Regions from separate parts of the Undibacterium sp. WLHG33 genome, predicted to be linked through region 3. Evidence: predicted binding sites of a transcription regulator. Region 3 holds the regulator's gene; each other region holds the start of a gene.
What was found. Region 3 encodes LexA, which represses DNA repair genes until DNA is damaged. Its sites were predicted from a motif close to ACTGTATNNNNATACAGT; they were not measured.
Positions count from the first base shown of each region.

Region 1: imuA (translesion DNA synthesis-associated protein ImuA) is a predicted target of LexA. The motif match lies at 2,108-2,125, and genes of this name have one in related genera.
Region 2: ruvA (Holliday junction branch migration protein RuvA) is a predicted target of LexA. The motif match lies at 3,976-3,993, and genes of this name have one in related genera.

Region 1 is NZ_CP186697.1:3,432,816-3,440,045, reverse strand. Features, by position in the region: gene ACOTSW_RS15505 (Y-family DNA polymerase) at 1-1,076, opposite strand, end outside; gene imuA (translesion DNA synthesis-associated protein ImuA) at 1,161-1,913, opposite strand; gene ACOTSW_RS15495 (hypothetical protein) at 2,331-2,558, shown strand; gene ACOTSW_RS15490 (4'-phosphopantetheinyl transferase family protein) at 2,703-3,329, opposite strand; gene ACOTSW_RS15485 (Pls/PosA family non-ribosomal peptide synthetase) at 3,334-7,230, opposite strand, start outside.
Region 2 is NZ_CP186697.1:1,212,307-1,219,536, forward strand. Features, by position in the region: gene dusB (tRNA dihydrouridine synthase DusB) at 233-1,243, shown strand; gene ACOTSW_RS05520 (helix-turn-helix domain-containing protein) at 1,340-1,573, shown strand; gene purH (bifunctional phosphoribosylaminoimidazolecarboxamide formyltransferase/IMP cyclohydrolase) at 1,625-3,190, shown strand; gene ruvC (crossover junction endodeoxyribonuclease RuvC) at 3,226-3,768, shown strand; gene ruvA (Holliday junction branch migration protein RuvA) at 4,008-4,589, shown strand; gene ruvB (Holliday junction branch migration DNA helicase RuvB) at 4,601-5,644, shown strand; gene ACOTSW_RS05545 (porin) at 5,900-6,949, opposite strand.
Region 3 is NZ_CP186697.1:1,600,837-1,608,066, forward strand. Features, by position in the region: gene tig (trigger factor) at 1-848, shown strand, start outside; gene clpP (ATP-dependent Clp endopeptidase proteolytic subunit ClpP) at 868-1,494, shown strand; gene clpX (ATP-dependent Clp protease ATP-binding subunit ClpX) at 1,677-2,942, shown strand; gene lon (endopeptidase La) at 3,160-5,565, shown strand; gene lexA (transcriptional repressor LexA) at 5,631-6,287, opposite strand; gene rpsF (30S ribosomal protein S6) at 6,520-6,888, shown strand; gene priB (primosomal replication protein N) at 6,923-7,222, shown strand.

The sequences.
Region 1 (7,230 bases), 1.8 Mb from region 3:
GTCTCTGGCGCCTCCAGCACCAGCGCTATCACCGCAGATGGCAGGCTGAGTTGCGCTAACTTTTCTTTGAGCAGTGGCAGCAAATGCGCGTCTTGCCAGCAAGCTTCAGCCATAACGATGTTCAGTATGCTTGGCGCGACCGCCTGACGACCGCGCTCATGCTGCAACTGCAGGCGGATTTGCTTCACAGCGAGACGATGCACACTGAGCCAGCCGCTTAATTGCCTGAGCAGGCTATGGCAATACGTCAGTATCATATCGCTGCGCTCCAGCCTGTCGGGCAATTCCAGGCTGGCATGGAATCGCGGCGCTGCCACGACCCAGGTGAATAAAGTGCTCTGCCTGCCATAGACCTGATCCAGCTCATCCAGCAAGGCTTTACCAAAACGACGTTGCACACCAGCGCGCGGCAGTTGTTGCAGATGAAAAAGTGTGTGACATGCCAGCCCTTGCAATAATTCCAGACAGGGACGGGCATGTATCAGCAGACTGACTGGCAGCCCATTCAGCCGGGTGGGCAAGCGCTGCGGATGTAAACACTGCGCGCCGGATTTGTGCTGGCGGGCCGCATCACGCGCCAGTATGCAGGCGGCTTTGGCAAACGGGGCGCAGGCAATGGTGGTATGCAAACCCAGTATTTCCATGGTTTGCCGTACATGCTGACGCAATGCCCGCAAGCTACCGAACAGACGCAAACTGGCACCGATATCGAGCACGATGGTGGCTTCTTCTGCGATGGCTACCTGCGGCGTATATCGCAATAAGGCGATGGCGGCAGCCTCTAAGGCATTTTTTTGTCTGACTAAATCCCGCTGAAACAACTTTGCCGTTGGTAGCAACATGAGAACGCCGCCACGCCGCATGCCTGCGCGTACGCCAGCCTGTTGCGCGGTTTCAGACATCGCTGTCACGCGGTTTTGCTGTAAGACGACGCTGCCGTGATCTTCTCTGCGCCGCTGCCAGTACGGTAAAAACACATCCAGCTCCAGCAAAGGGAAATGCACCGCAATCCAGAGCTGCGGTGGTCCAGCTGACTTACTGGCTGTTGCGAGTTTGTGCGATCTGACTGACGACATTTCTGTATTTGCATCTGCATCTACACTGATTTTTCGCTCATGTCGCGGAAGGAAGGGTGCCGTCATACTTCAGCCTTTTTTGCATCACTCAGTTGCATGCTTAGCTTGCAGATGATTGTGAAAAACAGCGGAAACTTTGTGCCGGACAGATGTGGTCTCGACAGGTATAGAAGGTGAGATTTCCGGTGCACGCGGGCTGATATAGGGATTGAGATGCGGATTGAGATACGGGTGATCAGGTAAATACAAAGGCAAAGGTGCCTCGCGCAATGCCCCGCGTCGTTTAAGTAAATGCACTTGCAAACCAAATGCTGTCGGCCGCACGCTGACACGCAGAGGTGCAGGCGATGCAGAGGCTGCCGCACGTAAAGGTCGTATCAGACAAAACAAAGTCTCAGAGGCTTGTGCTGCCAGATGCAGTCGTCGCAATGCCTCGGTGCGTATCTGCGGCTGCCAGAATAGCAAGGTACCGCAACTGCCATGCCGTAATATTTGCTCCGCAGCCCACAAACTGTCTGCATGTTTATCGCACGCTACCCACAGTAATTGCGATGAGCACAATTGCTGACTCAATAAAGCCGTGACTTGCGGTGTGTAGGGGGGTGCCAGCAAAGCAAGCGGGCGCGCGCCCATTTTTTTTATTGCCGGTAATAACAGTCGTAACTCTGCTGTGCCTGCTTGTTCGGTCAGTATCTCTGTCAACTGACCTAATGGCCAGCCGCTATCCGGCAACTCCCGGTTCAGAGCTATGTAGCCGCTTGCCACTGTTTTTGCCACGCCGTGCGCGAGTTGCGATGCGCGCCAGAGTGCGGGGTGCAGGTCTTGTAGGCCATTCAAAACAGGGATTTGCGTATTCTTATTCATGCCAAAATAAATTTATACTGATTATGCGTACAGTATAAATCAGACTATCTGAACTGCAATAGTTTTTCAGACGTAGCTGCAATATCGCTGAAAAGTGAAGCCAGATAATGCTTTGCGGGGATATACAGATTTCTCGGCAGTGGAAAGTTTGCGACACTTTTAAATATACTGATTGCATATACAGTATTTTATGTTAAAGTGCTTTCCATGGACAAACGATGAGTCAGTGATGAATGAAAGCCTCACTGAACGATGCAGTCGATGATGTCCTTCGCGATCTTTTTTGTAACAAGGTAGTTCATTATTTTTTGTAGTGACCGGAAATGCTCTGCGCTTCAAGGGTCAGAAAAAAGTATGAACTGCCTTTATAACCAACCCGGAGATTCATTTATGGCATACCTCAATCAGTCTTTTGATACGCGTTTCAGTCTGCAATTGTCGCCAACTTCTTTTTTACTGCGCTTAGGTCGTCGCGAGATATTTGTCTGCCGCGATTACAGACAGCGTGCTTATTACGTCAATCCCGTACTGGATTGCTCCACAGGTGTACAGCCAGGACATCTGGAAATTTTGTTCTGCAAGAAATGGCTGATTATTTTGTCCAAGGCAAACTGGTAAGCACTGAGGATTCGCGTCTTATGCTTCGCAATATGCACGCCTGATTTTGCTATTTTTGTTATTGCTTGTGCATACCGTAGTGCAGCAGTATCAGCAAGCGCAACAGCCTGAACAGTAGCCTTGCAGGTAAGGCTGGGGAAATGATCAGGGTCGCAATATCAGCGTGCCGATATAGCCAGCAGGCAATGCCAGCGCATAGATTTGAGCATCTTTTAAAACCGATGCCATCTGTTGCTGAACGTGGTCATCGTACTCTGTCATGGCAATGCCAGCACATTTAAAACGCGCTTCCATCATTGTCCAGTAATGCGCAAACAGCGTTGCGCGTTCACCATCTTGCACCTGTTGTAGTGCTGCGATTTGCTGAGGACTGAAATAGATACCGGCAATATCCTGCCAGTCATCCATAGCCTTTACTGCCATCAGGTCGATACCCGGCTGCTGTTTCTGACTGATCGCGGCTAACGATAAGCCAGATTCATGGCTGACGGAAATAAAAACTTCTTGTGCGGCAACGACGCATTGCAGTTTGCTACCTGCGACACGGATCAGCCGTATCTGTTCCGCTGCACTGGAAAACGCCTGCATCAGTAATTCAGTGATGGCGAGATGCAGTTGTTGTCTGGCGGTTTCGCGCTGAAGATTTGGTGGAAAAGACAGTCCGATCACCACATTGGACTGTTGCCTGAAATAATCGAGAGCAGACCAGCGCTGTGTTTCCCAGTCATAGACAGGGAAATCTGGCAGGCTTACAGCGCGCAGGTCCGGCATATTGCTAGTTATTTGCCGTCATCGCGGCCGGGCAACCGCGCCAATGCGAATTCGCAGGAATAAACTCCCCTTTCATCACCAGCGTCAGCGCCCCCAGGCTTGCATCATTACCGACAACTGCGCTGTACAACACGGCACTGCGCGGCCCCATGTAAACACGTTCACCGATGCTGACATGATCAATTTTCATGACGCGATCTTCAAATAAATGGGTTTGCGGGCAGGAGAGGGCATTGATTTCGCTGTGGTCGCCAATGCTGACACAATCAAACTCAGTAATATCGGTTGTGTCCATATACACACCGCGACCAATTTTGCAGCCAAGCAGATTGAATGCCAGCGGTAACCAGGGCGTACCACGCAGATAGCGCATGAAATTCGGTACAGCAATCCCTTCGTATAAATTCGTAATGCCTTCCGATAACCAGACAAATGGCGTCCACATGGGGACGCTGGCTTTCTTATAACGGAAAATCAGCAGCCATTTCAACACCAGTACAAAGACAAAACTGCCGACTCCATACAGCAAGCCTGAGGCTACCAGGTAATACAACACCTCAGCCCAACGGTCTTCCCCCGCGAGCGGCATCAGGTCAAGAACGACGGTGTAACCAACGGCAATCACCATCGCGTGTGGCGCAATAATCCGGAAAGTTTCAACCAGCGTGCGTCCTATGCGTCGCATCACTGAAGGCTTGAACGTTAAACTTTCAGGGAAACCTTTGACCTCTTCGCGTGCCGGCAAATTGATCGGCGGCGACCCCAGCCAGGTATCGCCATTTTTCATTTGCGCATTGTCTGGCGCGCAGGTGTGCACGCCTATCAGCACATTCTCGGGCAGTACTGTTCCATCCGGGATGTAGGCGCCGTTGCCGACAAAACTACGGCGCGAAACGACCGTTGGATGCATGGTCATCCAGCCACGATCTATCTGCTCATCACCAAGTAACACAGCGTCGGCAATGAAGGTTTCATCGCCCAGTGTCAGCATGTCCGGCACCACGCCCAATGCCGTTGAAATTTCAGCGCCTTTGCCGACTTTGGCACCCAGCATCCGGTACCAGAACGGTGCATATACCGTTGCATACACGCCATGCAGCACATTCAGACTCGATTCCTGAATCTGATTAACCAGCCATTTTCCGCAATAGATGTTGCCATGTACCGCGTAACTACCCGGTTTCAGTTTGGGCAGAATGCTCCAGCGTATACCAGCAGAAAGCAGGGCAGTGCAGACGATCAGAACAGCTGTCGCCGGAAACGCGAGTATGAAATATTTCGCCAGTTGCAAAGGAACCGAATTGGTTTGCAGCCACGGGAAATTATCCGCATTATCGAACCAGTCTATCGTCACAAAACTGGGGAAGACCGGCATAAAAAACAGCGCGCTGATAAACAGCGAGCCCACGATGAAAAAGGTGTTTTCGCCGATCGCGCGCAGCTTACTGTAAGCCGGTCTTGCGGGATAAGCATTGGCATCAAACGCGCCAACATCTTTTGCCGGGGATCCTTTCCAGATACGATCGCGTGGAATAATCTGACCTTCCGCCAATGCGGATTGCCCTTCCAGATGCGCGCCTTCTTCCAGCGTGACATTTCCTTCGAGTACGCAATACGAACCGACATAAGCATCTTTGGCGATGTTGATGCTGCCGATCAGAAGTTCACCATGCTGAACCCGCACATTTTCCAGATTCGTTGCATTGCCTATGCTGGCACCATCCCCGATGGACAGCAGATCCGGCGCACGCAAGGTGATCGAACCTATCATCACATCGCGGCCTATCTTCGCGCCGAGTGCACGTAGCCACCACGAATACAATGCAGAACCACTCAGCATATAGACTGGCGCGGCATCAACCAGCCGATCTGCCAGCCACCAGCGGAAATACGTCACGCCCCACAACGGATAACGACCGGGTTTCAATCGTCCGGCAATCAGCCATTTGCCGATAATCGCAATCGCGAATTCTGCAACCGTCAATAATAAAAACACGCCAACCGACAACAACACTGCGCGCGTAATCGAGTCACCGGGGTCACCAGTAAAGAAATGGTAAGCAAAAAACGGCGTCAGCCATTGCACCATACGCATGGCCACCAGCCACGGCACCGTAGCAGCCTGCGCCGCGCCACAGATCCAGCGTTTCCAGACTGGTGCCGGGTTCCAGGTTTCCTGAGCATCTGCGAGGGCCGCATCCTGCAGCAAACCGGCGGCCTCCAATACCTCAGAAATACCTTGCACACTGCGACGCTGATAGATGTCGGCAATCTTGAAATACGCAAAACGGGGATGTTTTCGTAATACAGACACCAGTTTTGCCGCCATCAGCGAATGGCCGCCAAGATCATTGAAAAAATCGGCGTCGCGCCGTATTGTCTGTCCGGGGAATAAGCTTGCCAGCGCACTGAACAACACTTCCTCAGTTGCGGACTCCGCAACGTCCGATTCGCCGGATGCGGCTACGGCTTGTAAGACACATCGTTTTAACTCGTTGCGATCGATTTTTCCTGAGGTCAGGCGCGGAACTTCCGTCATGAATTCGAAGCGCGACGGCACCATATATGGTGGCAGAAGCGCGCTAAGTACGCCCCGCAAGCCTGCGCCGAATTCAGCGTCGGATTGCGTCGCCATCGATGCAACCGTATTTTCTGCATGAATGTCTTCGCGGACGATGAACGCAACGATCTGGTCTATACCCTGATCCTGACGCAAGACCACGGCGACAGTACCAACACCGGTTTGCTGTGCGAGGACAGTTTCAATTTCCCCTAACTCAACCCGGAAACCGCGAATTTTCACCTGATCATCGGCACGCCCAAGACAAACAACGCTGCCATCCGGCTGTATGCAGGCCAGATCACCGGTTCTGTATAAACGTGCTTCGTTTGCTTGTGTTGCCCACGGATTCGGCAGAAATTTTTCTGCTGTTAAATCGGGGCGTCCCAGATAACCAGTTGCGACGCCAGGGCCGGAAATGCAAAGTTCCCCCGTCTCTCCCCACGGCAACAAGCGCAGACCATGTTCAATATCGGTTGCAATCACCATCAGCGAATAATTTGGCAGAGGTTTGCCTATCGTCACCGCTTGCTGAGGCTGCAACGATGCAAGACTGGCCGATACCGTTGCCTCCGTCGGGCCATAGGTATTGAACATCTGCCGTCCCGGTTTGCTCCAGCGATTAACCAGCGCTTCCGGGCACATTTCGCCGCCAAGATTAATCAGACGCAGGCTGGCAACATCTTGCGAAAATAAAGCGAGCAGGGTAGGGACGGCATGTAAAACGGTAATGTGATTTTCTGCGAGCGCGACAGGCAGCAGATCAGGGTCGGCCGTAATCGCTTTAGGTGCTATCCATAAGGTTGCCCCCACCAGATAACTAATCCAGATTTCTTCGAATGACATATCGAAGGCCACTGAAAATCCCTGATAGACCCAGTCGGACGGCGCAATCTGCAATACCTGATTTTCACTGCGTAAAAAATGGCAGATACTTGTCTGACTAACAAGTATGCCTTTCGGCTTTCCGGTCGAGCCTGATGTGTAAATAACATAGGCAGGATCTGTGGAGTGACTACCGCGACGTCGCAACAATATTTCAGGCTGATGTGCCGCCGCAATTTCCGCGATCCAGATCGGGAGAGGCAATTGATGCAGCTGACTTTCAAACCCGGCGCAGGACAGGATGCCGGCCGCACTGGCATCTGCCAGGCAAACTGCGATACGCTCGACCGGCGTATCCGCATCAAAAGGAAGCCAAGCTGCTCCGGTTTTCGCAATGCCTGCCTGCATGACCAGCAGATCAATACCATGCGGTAACCATAAGCCGACGATTTGCCCGGGGCCGACCCCGGCTGAAATCAAAAATGATGCGACGCGATCTGCAGCTGCGTTTAACTC
Region 2 (7,230 bases), 390 kb from region 3:
CACCGGATCAATGCGGCGCCAGGCACGCGGCATAGGGTGCGATTTTCAGCGCAACAAAATACGACTACGAGTCAGCATTAACTGACTTTCAAAATTTAGAAAAACAAGTCTAAAGCTATCAAGGTCACGGTCTGATTGAAATAAATATTCCTTCAGATTGCAGCGGTTTTGCTAATTATTTAGGCAGGTTTCAGGTAGAATAACGCTTCTTCAAATTCCCTCCCACCTCATCGTGCAAATTGGTTCCTACATCTTGCGTAACAATATTTTTGTGGCTCCCATGGCAGGGGTCACCGACAGACCTTTCCGTCAGTTATGCAAAGAACTTGGTGCAGGTTATGCCGTTTCGGAAATGGCGGCATCGAATCCGAAATTATGGGAAACCGAAAAATCGACCCGACGCACTAACCATGTCGGAGAGATGGAACCCAAGGCGGTACAGATAGCCGGTGCTGATCCGCAAATGCTTGCGGATTGCGCAAAATACAATGTGGATAAAGGCGCTCAGATTATCGACATCAATATGGGTTGTCCGGTCAAGAAAGTATGTAATGCCTGGTGTGGCTCAGCTCTGCTGCAACACGAAGCTCTTGTCGGCGAAATTCTCGATGCCGTGGTCGGGGCGGTTGATGTACCTGTCACACTGAAATTCCGCACGGGCTGGGACAGAGCAAATAAAAATGCGCTGACCATCGCCCGCATGGCGGAATCTGCTGGCATACAAATGCTGACCTTGCATGGTCGCACAAGGGCTGACGGCTACAAAGGGGATGCCGAATACGACACCATTGCTGCCGTTAAAGCGGCGGTGACTATTCCAGTGGTTGCCAATGGCGACATCACAACACCGGAGAAAGCTAAATACGTATTAGAGGTCACAGGTGCGGATGCGATCATGATAGGGCGTGCAGCACAAGGGCGGCCCTGGATCTTTCGTGAAATCGAACATTACCTTGCAACTGGCGAACACTTACCACCGCCGTTGATCAGCGAAGTACGGTACCTGATGGATAACCACCTGAAGGCACATTATGAGTTTTACGGTGAGTATCTTGGCGTCAGGACTGCGCGCAAGCACATAGGCTGGTATGTTCAGGACCTCGTCAACGGTGAAGAATTCCGGCAACAAATGAATTTACTCACTTCATGCGAAGAACAACTTGATGCAGTCAGTCAATTTTTTGATCGCATGGCGGGGGAACGGTTACAATACCGCCCCTTTGAAGAAAAACTAGCGGCGTAAAACAAACGATATTTGTAACGCGACCGCATAACATCAGCGCCTAGAGCATTTAAATATAAGCGCCGACCGGCATAACCGAACAGTGACAAAAACAGCATGAGCAAAGATAGCATTCAGGACGCCGTCCATAAAAATCTGGAAAAATATTTCCGCGATCTGGGCGAACAACCCGCCTCCAATATTTATGACATGGTTGTATTGGCAGTAGAAAAACCTATGCTGGAAATGGTGATGACACGCGCCTCCAGCAACCAGTCACAGGCAGCAGACATGCTCGGCATTAACCGCAATACCTTGCGCAAGAAATTGCAGCAGCACGGTTTGCTGTAATTATTTGCCGCCAGCGCCTGACACCGATTTCCTTACTCATTTATCATCATCATGATCAAACAAGCTCTTATCTCCGTCTCCGACAAGACTGGTGTGCTCGAATTTGCACGTGAATTGTCTGCACTCGGTGTCAAGTTGCTCTCCACTGGCGGTACCGCTAAATTATTGGCAGATAATGGCCTCGCTGTAACCGAAGTGGCGGACTATACAGGCTTTCCGGAAATGCTCGACGGACGTGTGAAAACACTGCACCCTAAGGTACACGGCGGCATTCTGGCACGCCGCGATTTTCCTGAACATGTAGCAGCGCTTGAGCAGCACGGCATTCCGACGATAGACATGGTCGTCGTGAATCTGTATCCGTTCCAGCAAACGGTTGTCAAAGCAGAATGTTCGCTCGAAGATGCGATTGAGAACATCGATATCGGCGGTCCGACCATGTTGCGCTCATCGGCAAAAAATCATAAAGACGTGACCGTGATTGTTGACCCCAGCGATTACGCCGTGGTTCTCGCTGAAATGAAGGCGAATAACAATGTCGTCAGCTATGACACCAAGTTCACGCTGGCAAAAAAAGTCTTTGCGCATACCGCACAATATGACGGTGCTATCACTAACTATCTGACCAGCCTCGGTGAAGATAAAGCACACACAACCCGCAGTGCATATCCGCAAACACTGAATCTGCATTTCGACAAAGTGCAGGAAATGCGTTACGGCGAAAACCCACATCAGTCCGCGGCTTTCTATCGTGATTTGAAAACAGTGGATGGCGCACTCGCCAACTACAAACAATTGCAAGGCAAAGAACTATCTTACAACAATATCGCTGACTCAGATGCTGCATGGGAATGCGTTAAGTCGTTCCAAGAATCCGCTTGCGTCATCGTTAAGCATGCGAATCCTTGCGGCGTAGCGGTAGCCCCGACACCATTTGAGGCATACAGCAAAGCATTGCAAACGGATCCGACATCCGCCTTCGGTGGCATCATTGCATTCAACCGTGAACTCGATGGCAAAGCAGCAGAAATCGTCGCTAAACAATTCGTTGAAGTGTTGATCGCACCATCTTTCACCGCAGAAGCTAAAGCCATTTTTGCAGCAAAACAAAACGTACGTTTGTTGGAAATTTCCTTGGGCAACGAAGTCAATCAATACGACGTCAAGCGTGTCGGTGGTGGCTTGCTGGTACAAGCGCCTGATGCGAAAAACGTTTTGCAGGAAGAATTACGCGTTGTTTCAAAACTGCAGCCAACGCCACAGCAAATGGCCGACATGATGTTTGCGTGGCGTGTCGCGAAATACGTGAAATCGAATGCGATCGTCTTCTGTGGCAACGGCATGACACTGGGTGTCGGTGCAGGTCAGATGAGCCGTATTGATTCTGCGCGTATCGCCTCGATCAAAGCACAAAACGCAGGGCTGTCTCTGGCTGGTTCCGCGGTTGCATCCGACGCATTTTTCCCGTTCCGTGACGGTCTGGATGTAGTGGTTGATGCCGGAGCGACTTGCGTGATTCATCCAGGTGGCTCCATGCGCGATCAGGAAGTTATTGATGCGGCAGATGAACGCGGGGTGGTGATGGTCTATACTGGCACACGTCACTTCCGTCATTAATCATTCGCCTTGCTCTTTTGCGGGGCAAGGCATACATGAAGATTTTAGGTATCGACCCCGGATTACGGACTACTGGATTCGGGGTTATTCATAAGCAGGGACAGAAGCTCACTTACGTGGCGTCTGGCACCATCAAAACGGTCGAAGGCTCATTACCTGAGCGGCTGAAAACCATCCTTTCCGGCGTTTCTGAAATTGTCCGCACTTATCAACCGGATTGTGCGGCGATAGAGAAAGTCTTCGTCAACGTCAATCCCCAATCCACCTTATTGCTAGGACAGGCACGTGGTGCCGCCATCTGCGCTTTGGTCGCCGCCGATCTGACGGTCGCTGAATACACCGCGCTGCAAGTCAAGCAAGGCATTGTCGGCCAGGGACGCGCCAGTAAAGAGCAAGTGCAGGATATGGTGCAACGTTTGTTAATGTTATCCGGCACACCCAGCCCGGATGCAGCGGATGCGCTAGGCGTAGCGATTTGCCATGCCCACAGCGGTGAAGCACTGGCAACACTAAGTGCAATCGCTCCAGAACTGGCAAAAAAAGGTTTGCGCGTGAAAGCGGGCAGGTTGATAGGCTGAACAGGTATCAGAAATACACCGCCGAACACGACTTAACATTGATGCGCCTTTGCAAAGCCTCTCCCCCCGAAACCCATATAAAATCTGCGGCATCTGTTTCTGTGCCTGTTGCGCCTTCATGCAGACAAACAGGAAAGCAACAGCAATCCTGAGCAGCAGAATTTCGCTGACATCCTCTCGTCAAGCCGGAGAGAATCGTTTACTATCACTGCTTATTCATACAGTATGAAAGCAGTCTCATGATAGGTCGCATCGCAGGCACTCTGCTAGAGAAAAATCCCCCACAGTTACTGATCGATTGTCAGGGTGTCGGCTACGAAGTCGATGTTCCTATGAGCACGTTTTATAACCTGCCTCCTTTAGGTGAAAAAGTGGTTTTGCTGACCCATCTGGCTATACGCGAAGATGCGCATGTACTGTTTGGTTTTGGCTCGGCAGAAGAACGTGCAACCTTTCGCCAACTGGTAAAAATCAGCGGCGTCGGCGCACGTACAGCACTGTCTATCCTCTCAGGTATGTCTGTGGCAGATCTGTCGCAAGCGATTACGATGCAGGAAGTCGGCCGCTTGACCCGCATTCCGGGCATAGGCAAAAAAACGGCAGAAAGACTACTGCTGGAACTCAAAGGAAAACTCGGCGCCGATTTATTTACGTCCAGTACGGCGGCTGCGGCAGGTGATCATAGTGCCGACATTCTGAATGCCTTGTTAGCGCTGGGTTATTCCGATAAAGAAGCCATGCTGGCGATGAAATCCGTGCCAAAAGAGTCAGGTGTATCGGAGGGTATCAAGCTGGCCCTGAAATCCCTGTCTAAAGGCTGAAAAATTACATCATGAGCATACAGACAGATAATCTCTCTATCAATTTCAGTGAGCAACGCATCATTGCTGCGACGCCGGTGTCCGCCAGTGAAGAGGCGATTGAACGCGCATTAAGGCCGAAACAACTCGATGAATATGTAGGCCAGGAAAAAATCCGCGACCAGCTGGAAATTTTTATTACTGCTGCGCGCCAGCGCGGTGAAGCACTGGATCACACCCTGCTGTTCGGGCCTCCCGGCTTGGGTAAAACTACACTGGCACACATTATCGCCAGAGAGATGGGAGTGAATCTGCGTCAGACTTCGGGGCCGGTTCTGGAGCGTGCAGGCGATCTGGCAGCGCTACTGACGAACCTGGAGGCAAACGATGTGCTGTTTATCGATGAAATTCACCGTTTATCTCCCGTCGTTGAAGAGATTTTATATCCTGCACTGGAAGACTATCAGATCGACATCATGATAGGCGAAGGCCCGGCTGCCCGCTCAGTGAAACTCGATCTACAACCATTCACGCTGGTCGGAGCAACCACAAGGGCTGGCATGCTGACCAATCCTTTGCGTGATCGCTTCGGTATTGTCGCCCGCCTCGAATTTTATACCCCAGAACAACTGGCGCGCATCGTCACGCGTTCGGCATCCCTTCTGAATGCACCGATACACGAAGCTGGAGCGAGAGAAATCGCTAATCGTGCACGTGGCACGCCACGTATTGCAAATCGATTACTGCGGCGAGTGCGCGACTATGCCGAGGTAAAAGGCAATGGCGAGATCACCAAAGATATTGCCGATGCCGCACTGAAAATGCTGGATGTGGATACGGTAGGTTTCGATCTGATGGACAGAAAACTCCTGGAAGCCATCCTGTTTAAATTCGGCGGTGGCCCGGTCGGGCTCGACAATGTAGCAGCAGCCATCGGTGAAGAGCGCGACACCATTGAAGATGTACTGGAACCCTATCTGATACAGCAAGGTTATCTGCAACGCACTCCGCGCGGAAGAATCGCTACCTCACTGGCTTATGAACATTTTAATCTGATGCCTCCAGATGGAGAATAAGACGCAGGCTATACCTGATCAGCCTGCTCCCGTTAAGTAAAACCATTTGTAAGAAGCCCCGCGCTAGAAATAACGCACGTCGTCGAATGAAACAATGCCTGACTCAGGCAGGTATTCGGTCGCTGCGGATAAACCACGCCTCCATTATCCGGCGTCACGCGCTTGCATGATTCAGTGCGTTTGATACAGAAAATAAAAAAGCACCCGAAGGTGCTTTTTTATTTTCCACAACAGCAAGTTCACACTTGCCGAAGATTAGAATGCGTGACGGATACCCAGGTTAACCATACGCTCTGTACGACCCAAACCATCTGCCAGACCGCCAGCATTTACTTTTGCATCATTAGCAACGCGAGAGAATGATGTGTAAATATTAGTACGCTTAGACAAAGAGTGTGTATAACCCAGAGCCAGTTGTGTACTGTTGCGATCTGAGCTGACAACATCGCTGGTAACACGTGTAACGCCAGCAATAACAGAACCAGCTGCACTTACTGGAATTGTTGCACCCAGGTTCCACAGTTTGTAGGCAACAGAATCATCATCCGATTTTACTTTACCGTAAGCAAGTGCTGCTTTAACAACAGAGAAATCATAAGTCGCACCAGCAAAAATGTGTTTTACAGCGTTCGTTGGTTTAGTAGATGCTGCCACATCTTCAGTGTGGTAAGCAACTGTTGCCAGCAACGGGCCTGCTGCATAAGAACCGGAAACACCGATACCACGGCCCTTACCGATGTCACCAGCTTGTTCGCCGAATGTGTATGCCAGAGAACCAGTGAAACCACTCAGATTATTCGTGGTGTAGTTCGCTGTGTTGTTAGAACGTGGATTTGTTGCGAAGAACAGATTACCCAGACCAGTTGCACTTGTGCTGTCTGTTGCGCTGCCACCGATGATACCTGTACCGAATGGATCGATAGAATCTACCGCATCAAACATTGGTTTGTTTTGACGACCCAGCTGGATCGCACCGAAATCACCAGACAAGCCAACCCATGCTGCACGGCCGAATGCCAGACCACCTTGAGCAGATGCGCCTGTATCAGCTTGAATACCCATTTCCAGTTTGAAGTTTGCTTTCAAACCGTTGCCCAGATCTTCACTACCTTTGAAGCCCAGACGGGAACCGGATTGAACACCGCTGTCCAAGGATGTAATGGAACCTTTGCCTTTAGAAAAAGCACCATTGCTTTCATTTTGAAGAGCCATATCCAGTACACCGTAGACGGTAACGGAAGATTGTGCCTGAGCAGAACCTGCAACTGCAGCCAGTACTGCCAATGCGATAAGTGATTTTTTCATTTTTATTTCTCCAAAGGATTTAAAACAATTACGTTGAGTTTCGATCATTCATTTCAACTTGCGAACAAGTGACACTAAAAATGAAACGTCAAAATTATGTGAACTGCTAATATCAACAGTCGTATTTGACCAAATATGAAGGAGAACAGCCAAGTTAAATCGACGTTCGATGGTAAATAAGCGAAATTGATGTCTCAATTCCACAACAGACCATGACAGACCAGCAACGCCGTTCCGGATAAAAAAATCAGCGCAGTCCGATTAAACGGAAACAGGCAACG
Region 3 (7,230 bases):
ACCAGTCCGCACAAAATGGTGACCGCGTGACCGTTGATTTCGTCGGTAAGATCGATGGCGTGGAGTTTGCTGGTGGCAAAGCAGAGGGTTTTGCTTTCGTACTGGGCGAAGGTCGCATGTTGCCTGAGTTTGAAGCTGCAACAGTGGGTCTGAAAGTCGATGAATCTAAAACTTTCCCATTGGCGTTCCCTGAGGATTACCACGGTAAAGATGTTGCCGGTAAAACAGCAGAATTCACGATTACGCTGAAGAAACTGGAATGGGCGCATTTGCCGGAGGTTGATGCTGAATTTGCTAAGATGCTCGGCGTTGAAGATGGCGATCTGGTGAAGATGCGTGCTGATATCAAAGAAAATCTCGAGCGTGAAGTTAAAGGCCGCGTTAAAGCGAAAACAAAAGAAAGCGTGATGGACGCTTTGGTGAAGGCTGTAACATTCGATGTGCCATCTTCTTTGGTCGCTCAGGACAGCGAGCGTCTGGCTGAAATGACGCGTCAGGATATGGCTCAACGTGGCATGAACGTGAAAGACGTTCCATTCCCGATTGAGATGTTCAATGCACAAGCCGAACGCCGTGTCCGTCTGGGTCTGATTCTGGCTGAATTGGTCAAGGCTAATAACTTGCAGGCAACTGCAGAGCAGATCAAAGCTCAGGTTGAAGATTTCGCGCAAAGCTACGAGGATCCGCAACAAGTAGTGAAGTACTACTACAGTGATCGTAATCGCCTTGCAGAAGTTGAAGCCCTTGTATTAGAAGAAAACGTCGTTAACTATGTTCTCGGTAAGTCGAAAGTGACTGAAAAAACACTGCCTTTCGATGAGTTGATGGGCAATAACGCACAAGCATAAGTTTTAAAAGGAAAATCACATGACAGGCATCATCCGTAATTCGGCGTTGGATACAAATATGCTGGGCATGGTGCCTATGGTGGTAGAGCAAAGTGGGCGTGGTGAACGTTCCTATGACATCTACTCTCGCTTATTGAAAGAGCGTGTGATTTTTCTGGTTGGTCCGGTGAATGATCAGACGGCAAATCTGGTCGTCGCGCAGCTGTTGTTTTTGGAGAGTGAAAATCCAGATAAGGATATTTCTTTCTACATTAATTCTCCGGGCGGCTCCGTTTCTGCCGGGATGGCGATCTACGACACCATGCAGTTCATTAAGCCAGATGTATCGACATTGTGTACTGGTCTGGCTGCATCGATGGGGGCTTTTTTGCTGGCGGCAGGTGCTAAAGGTAAGCGATTCTCTTTACCGAATTCCCGCATTATGATTCATCAACCCTTGGGTGGTGCACAGGGGCAGGCTTCAGATATTGAGATTCAGGCGCGTGAAATTTTGTACTTGCGCGAACGTCTGAATGGCATTCTGGCGGAAAACACAGGCCGCAGCTTAGATCAGATTGCCAAAGACACTGATCGTGATAATTTTATGTCGGCTGATGCCGCTGTCGAATACGGGTTAATTGATAAAGTTTTGACTCATCGCGCTTAAGCTGCTTGAATTAGATAAACGCCCGTTCCCATAAAGGTTCGGGCGTTTTTTATTTATTTTCTAAATTATTCGATTTCCCAGGTACTTCAGGATCTTGTGCATGCAATGACGAAAACTGTTTTTGCAGGTAATATGCTCTTCGTTCCGATTTATCTTTATTTTGTTTTTCTCATATTCGTACCATGCCCGATAAAAAATCCTCCAGCGGTGAAAAACTGCTCTACTGCTCATTCTGCGGAAAGAGTCAACATGAGGTTAAGAAGCTGATTGCAGGGCCTTCGGTCTTTATTTGCGATGAGTGCATAGACTTGTGCAATGACATTATTCGCGATGAAGTTTCTGAAATTGACAATATAGCGAGCGCGAAAACTGAGCTGCCAACTCCCCAGGAAATTACCGATTTATTAGATCAGTATGTGATTGGTCAGCCAAACGCGAAGCGTATTCTGGCGGTCGCTGTCTACAATCATTACAAGCGCCTGAAGCATCTGGGTAAAAAGGATGATGTAGAGCTCGCCAAGAGTAATATTTTGCTGGTTGGCCCTACCGGGTCAGGTAAAACGTTGCTGGCGCAGACGCTTGCTCGCATGTTGAATGTACCGTTTGTGATCGCAGACGCGACGACCTTGACCGAGGCTGGTTATGTTGGTGAGGATGTTGAAAATATCATTCAAAAATTGCTGCAGAACTGTAATTATGAAGTCGAACGTGCTCAGAAGGGCATCGTCTATATCGATGAGATTGATAAGATTTCCCGTAAATCTGACAATCCCTCGATCACACGTGATGTGTCTGGTGAAGGCGTGCAGCAGGCTCTGCTGAAGCTGATCGAGGGCACGATGGCATCGGTGCCGCCACAAGGTGGTCGCAAGCATCCAAATCAGGACTTCATTCAGATCGATACCACGAATATCATGTTTATTTGTGGCGGTGCTTTTGATGGCCTGGCAAAGATTATTTCAGACAGATCAGAGCGTAGCAGTATTGGTTTTTCAGCCAGCGTTAAAAGTCAGACGGAAAAAAGCGCAAGTCAGATGATGCAGGATGCGGAGCCGCAGGATTTGATTAAGTTCGGTTTGATTCCTGAATTGGTTGGTCGTTTGCCTGTGATTGCAACGCTCAACGAACTCGATGAGGCGGCATTGATTCAGATCCTGGTTGAGCCAAAAAATGCGCTGATTAAGCAATATGCAAAACTGCTGGAAATGGAAGGTACTGAGCTTGAAATACGCCCGGCTGCTTTGCAGGCAATTGCAAAAAAAGCGATTGCCCGTAAAACTGGTGCGCGTGGTTTGAGATCGATACTAGAGCATGCATTGTTGGATATTATGTACGATCTGCCTAGCCATCAAAATGTTGAAAAAGTGGTGATTGATGAGGGAACTATCACTAACGGTGCTAAGCCTTTGCTTATTTATCACGAGCAAGCCAAAGTGTCCGGAGCTTGAGTTTTTGCAAAAAAAGGGGAGATATCCCCTTTTTTTTATGGTTATTCACCGCATTTTTTTTAATCGAAGTAGAATGAAGTAGAAAAAACATGGCTTCAGCCGTAAAGCTACCCGGAGGAGCTCTCTGCGTAGCTTTTTTATTGTTTTTTCTGATAATGGGCTTGTGTTTTAGCCTTGTGCGCCAACATTACCAACTAGTATTTATGAAAGGTGCGCCATGACAACTACTTCAATTACCGAGCAAATTCAACTGCCGCTGCTGCCATTGCGTGACGTGGTTGTATTTCCCCATATGGTTATTCCACTGTTTGTGGGGCGCCCAAAGTCCATTAAGGCTTTGGAGGCTGCAATGGAGCAGGGTAAAAGCATTATGCTTGCTGCTCAAAAAGCCGCTGCGAAGGACGAGCCTTCGGCTGACGATATTTATGAAATTGGTTGTATAGCCAATATTTTGCAAATGTTGAAGTTGCCTGATGGCACAGTAAAAGTATTGGTTGAAGGGGCGCAGCGTGCCCGCATTCACCAGATTCATGATTCTGAGTCACACTTCAGTGCTGAAGTGACGCCAGTTGCAGCAGTTGAGGAAGATGATTCCGAAGTTGAAGCGATGCGTCGTGCAATTGTTCAACAGTTTGATCAATACGTAAAACTGAACAAAAAAATCCCGCCTGAAATTCTTGCCTCTCTCTCTGGTATTGACGACGCCGGTCGTCTTGCGGATACGATTGCGGCACACTTGCCTCTGAAATTGGAGCAAAAGCAAGTGATCCTGGAAATTTTCAGTGTAGCCAAAAGGCTTGAACATCTGCTTGGGCAACTTGAAGGCGAGCTCGATATCTTGCAGGTGGAAAAACGTATCCGTGGTCGCGTCAAGCGTCAGATGGAAAAATCTCAGCGCGAGTATTATCTGAACGAGCAAGTAAAAGCGATTCAAAAAGAGCTTGGCGAAGGAGAAGAGGGGGCGGATATCGATGAGCTTGAAAAGAAAATCATCGCTGCCAAAATGCCGAAAGAAGCCCGCGATAAGGCACTCAATGAGCTCAAAAAACTCAAAATGATGTCGCCGATGTCAGCTGAGGCCACAGTTGTCAGAAATTATATTGATACTATTGTTGGTTTGCCTTGGAAGAAAAAATCCAAAGTAAATAATGATCTGACGAATGCTGAGAAAGTGCTGGAAGATGAGCATTACGGTTTAGAGAAAGTTAAAGAGCGTATTCTTGAATATCTTGCTGTGCAGCAGCGCGTGGATAAGTTAAAAGCTCCGATTCTGTGTCTGGTCGGACCTCCGGGAGTTGGTAAAACCTCACTTGGTCAGTCGATTGCCCGCGCAACAAATCGCAAGTTTGTCCGAATGGCACTCGGTGGTGTGCGTGATGAGGCTGAAATCCGTGGGCATCGGCGTACTTATATTGGCTCGATGCCGGGCAAAATTTTGCAGAGTCTCGCCAAGGTTGGCGTTCGTAATCCTCTGTTTTTGTTAGATGAAGTCGATAAAATGGGGGCGGATTTCCGCGGTGATCCTTCTTCGGCATTGCTGGAGGTGCTGGATCCCGAGCAAAATCATACTTTCTCAGATCATTACATCGAGGTTGATTTTGATCTTTCTGATGTTATGTTTGTGGCGACGTCGAACTCTTACAACATTCCTCCGGCTTTGCTGGATAGGATGGAGGTGATCCGCCTTTCCGGTTACACCGAAGACGAAAAAACCAGTATTGCTCAACGTTATTTGCTGCCAAAGCAGATTAAAAATAATGGGCTGAAAGAGGCGGAAATCGCAGTCGCAGAAAGCGCAATCAGAGACATTATTCGTTACTACACGAGGGAGGCTGGCGTTCGTTCTCTGGAGCGTGAAATTTCCAAAATTTGCCGTAAAGTAGTCAAAATGCTGTTGCTGAAGAAGAGCGAGAAAAAGGCGACTATTACCTCTAAAAATCTGGATAAATACCTGGGGGTTCGCCGTTACGATTTCGGTGTTGCGGTAAAAGATAACCAAATCGGTCAGGTTGTCGGTCTGGCATGGACGGAAGTCGGTGGCGATCTTCTGACGATTGAGGCGGTGTCGATGCCTGGTAAAGGTGGTGTCATACGTACCGGTACGCTTGGTGACGTCATGAAGGAGTCGATCGAAGCTGCACGCACGGTGGTGCGCAGCCGTGCTCAGCGTTTGGGCATCAAGGCGGACGTTTTTGAGAAGAGTGATATTCACATTCACGTGCCTGAAGGGGCAACGCCAAAGGATGGTCCTTCGGCTGGTATTGCGATGACAACAGCGCTGGTTTCTGTGTTTACCGGAATCCCGGTAAGAGCGGATGTTGCAATGACTGGCGAGATTACGTTGCGTGGTGAGGTTCTGCCGATCGGTGGTCTGAAAGAGAAATTGCTGGCTGCACATCGCGGTGGGATTAAAACAGTTTTAATTCCAGAAGAAAATGCAAAAGATCTTGCTGAGATTCCGGATAATGTTAAAAACAAACTGGAAATTATCCCCGTGCGTTGGATAGATAAAGTGTTAGAAGTTGCTTTAGAACGACAGCCTGAACCTCTGGTGGATGCGGAGATTCCCGTTGCAGCAGGATCAGCTGAGCCTCAGGCTGATCTTGCAGTGATGAAACATTAACATTTTCCTCAATAAAAAAGCGCCCGAATTTCCGGGCGCTTTTTTTTATTAAATCTCGCTGTGTTTCAGACCCAGTTCCGCATGAGTCCGACAGCCAGCCCTTCCAATGAGAAATTCTCTTCGATTTCACTGACTCTGATTGTTGAATAGTCAGGATTTTCGGGAATTAATTCAACCGAATTCCCGGTTTTTTTGTAGCGCTTAACTGTGACGTCATCACCAATTCTTGCGACAACGATTTGTCCGTTTCGCGCGACGTCAGTCTTCTTTACCGCCAAAAGATCGCCATCAAGAATCCCCGCATCCCGCATAGACATGCCGCGGACTTTCAGTAGGAAATCCGGCTTTGCCGAGAACAGTGCAGGATCGACCTGGTAACTGGTTTCGATGTGTTCGGAGGCGAGTATTGGAGATCCGGCGGCGACGCGACCAACCAGTGGCAGGCTGATTTGGTGCAGTGCGGCTTGCATTGAAGCGGTTTGCTGACCTGTAATGTGACTCGATAACTCTGATTCCAGCAGGCGTATGCCGCGTGATGTTCCTGGAGCTATTTCGATGACGCCTTTTCTCGCAAGTGCTTGCAGATGCTCCTCGGCAGCGTTCGTTGATCGAAAGCCTAGTTCTGAGGCTATTTCAGCGCGTGTTGGAGGAAAGCCTGTATTTTGAATGGCATCTTTGATTAAATTCAGGATCTGCTCTTGTCGGGCTGTCAGCTTAAGCATTTTGTGTAAACGTAAGTCATTACGCTGTATATAAGAACAGTCTGTATTTTTATACAGTGAGATGCGAAGTGCAAGAAAATTTTATGATTATATGTAATCTTGCGCCGCCAAAGTTCCCATGCGCCGAATTGATTGAATAAAACGAAAAAGTGCGCTATCATCGTCGGCTTTCCTCTTCCTGCACTCGTCTTGACGCCGAGGCAGGCTATTTTATTGTCCACAAGGAGAATATATGCGTCATTATGAAATCGTATTTATTGTACATCCCGATCAAAGCGAGCAAGTTCCTGCGATGATCGAACGTTACAAAGCTAGCGTTGTTGCACGCGGTGGTCAGGTTCACCGTGTTGAAGACTGGGGCCGCCGTCAATTGGCTTACATGATTCAAAAACTGGCTAAAGCACATTATGTTTGCATGAATATTGAGTGCGATGCAGAAACATTGCTTGAGCTGGAAACAGCATTCAAATTCAATGATGCCGTTCTGCGTCACCTGACAGTCAAAATGAAAAAAGCTGAAACAGCACCATCTCCAATGATGAAAGCTGTTCAAAAAGAAGACGCAGCTAAAGCGCAACGCGTCGAAGCACCAGCTGCTTAATTCATTTGATTTGAAAAAGGTCGTATAAAAAACAGTGAATCAACTGACAGTGAAGGCACGTATCTTAGAGAAATCAGTGATACGGTACACGCCGGCTGGGATACCGATAGCGTCTGCGATACTGATGCACAGTTCTCAGCAGGTGGAAGCCGGAACAGGGCGATTGGTTGAATTTGAAATTCCGGCACAGGCTGCCGGTGACATTTCAGGAACATTCAATGAGTTGCCTTTAGATGTAGAGATTGCATTCACAGGTTTTTTAGCACGCAAAAATCGCAACAGCAAAAGTCTGGTATTTCATATCACTGAAATACAGGCACATTTACTAGATTAGGAGCCAAA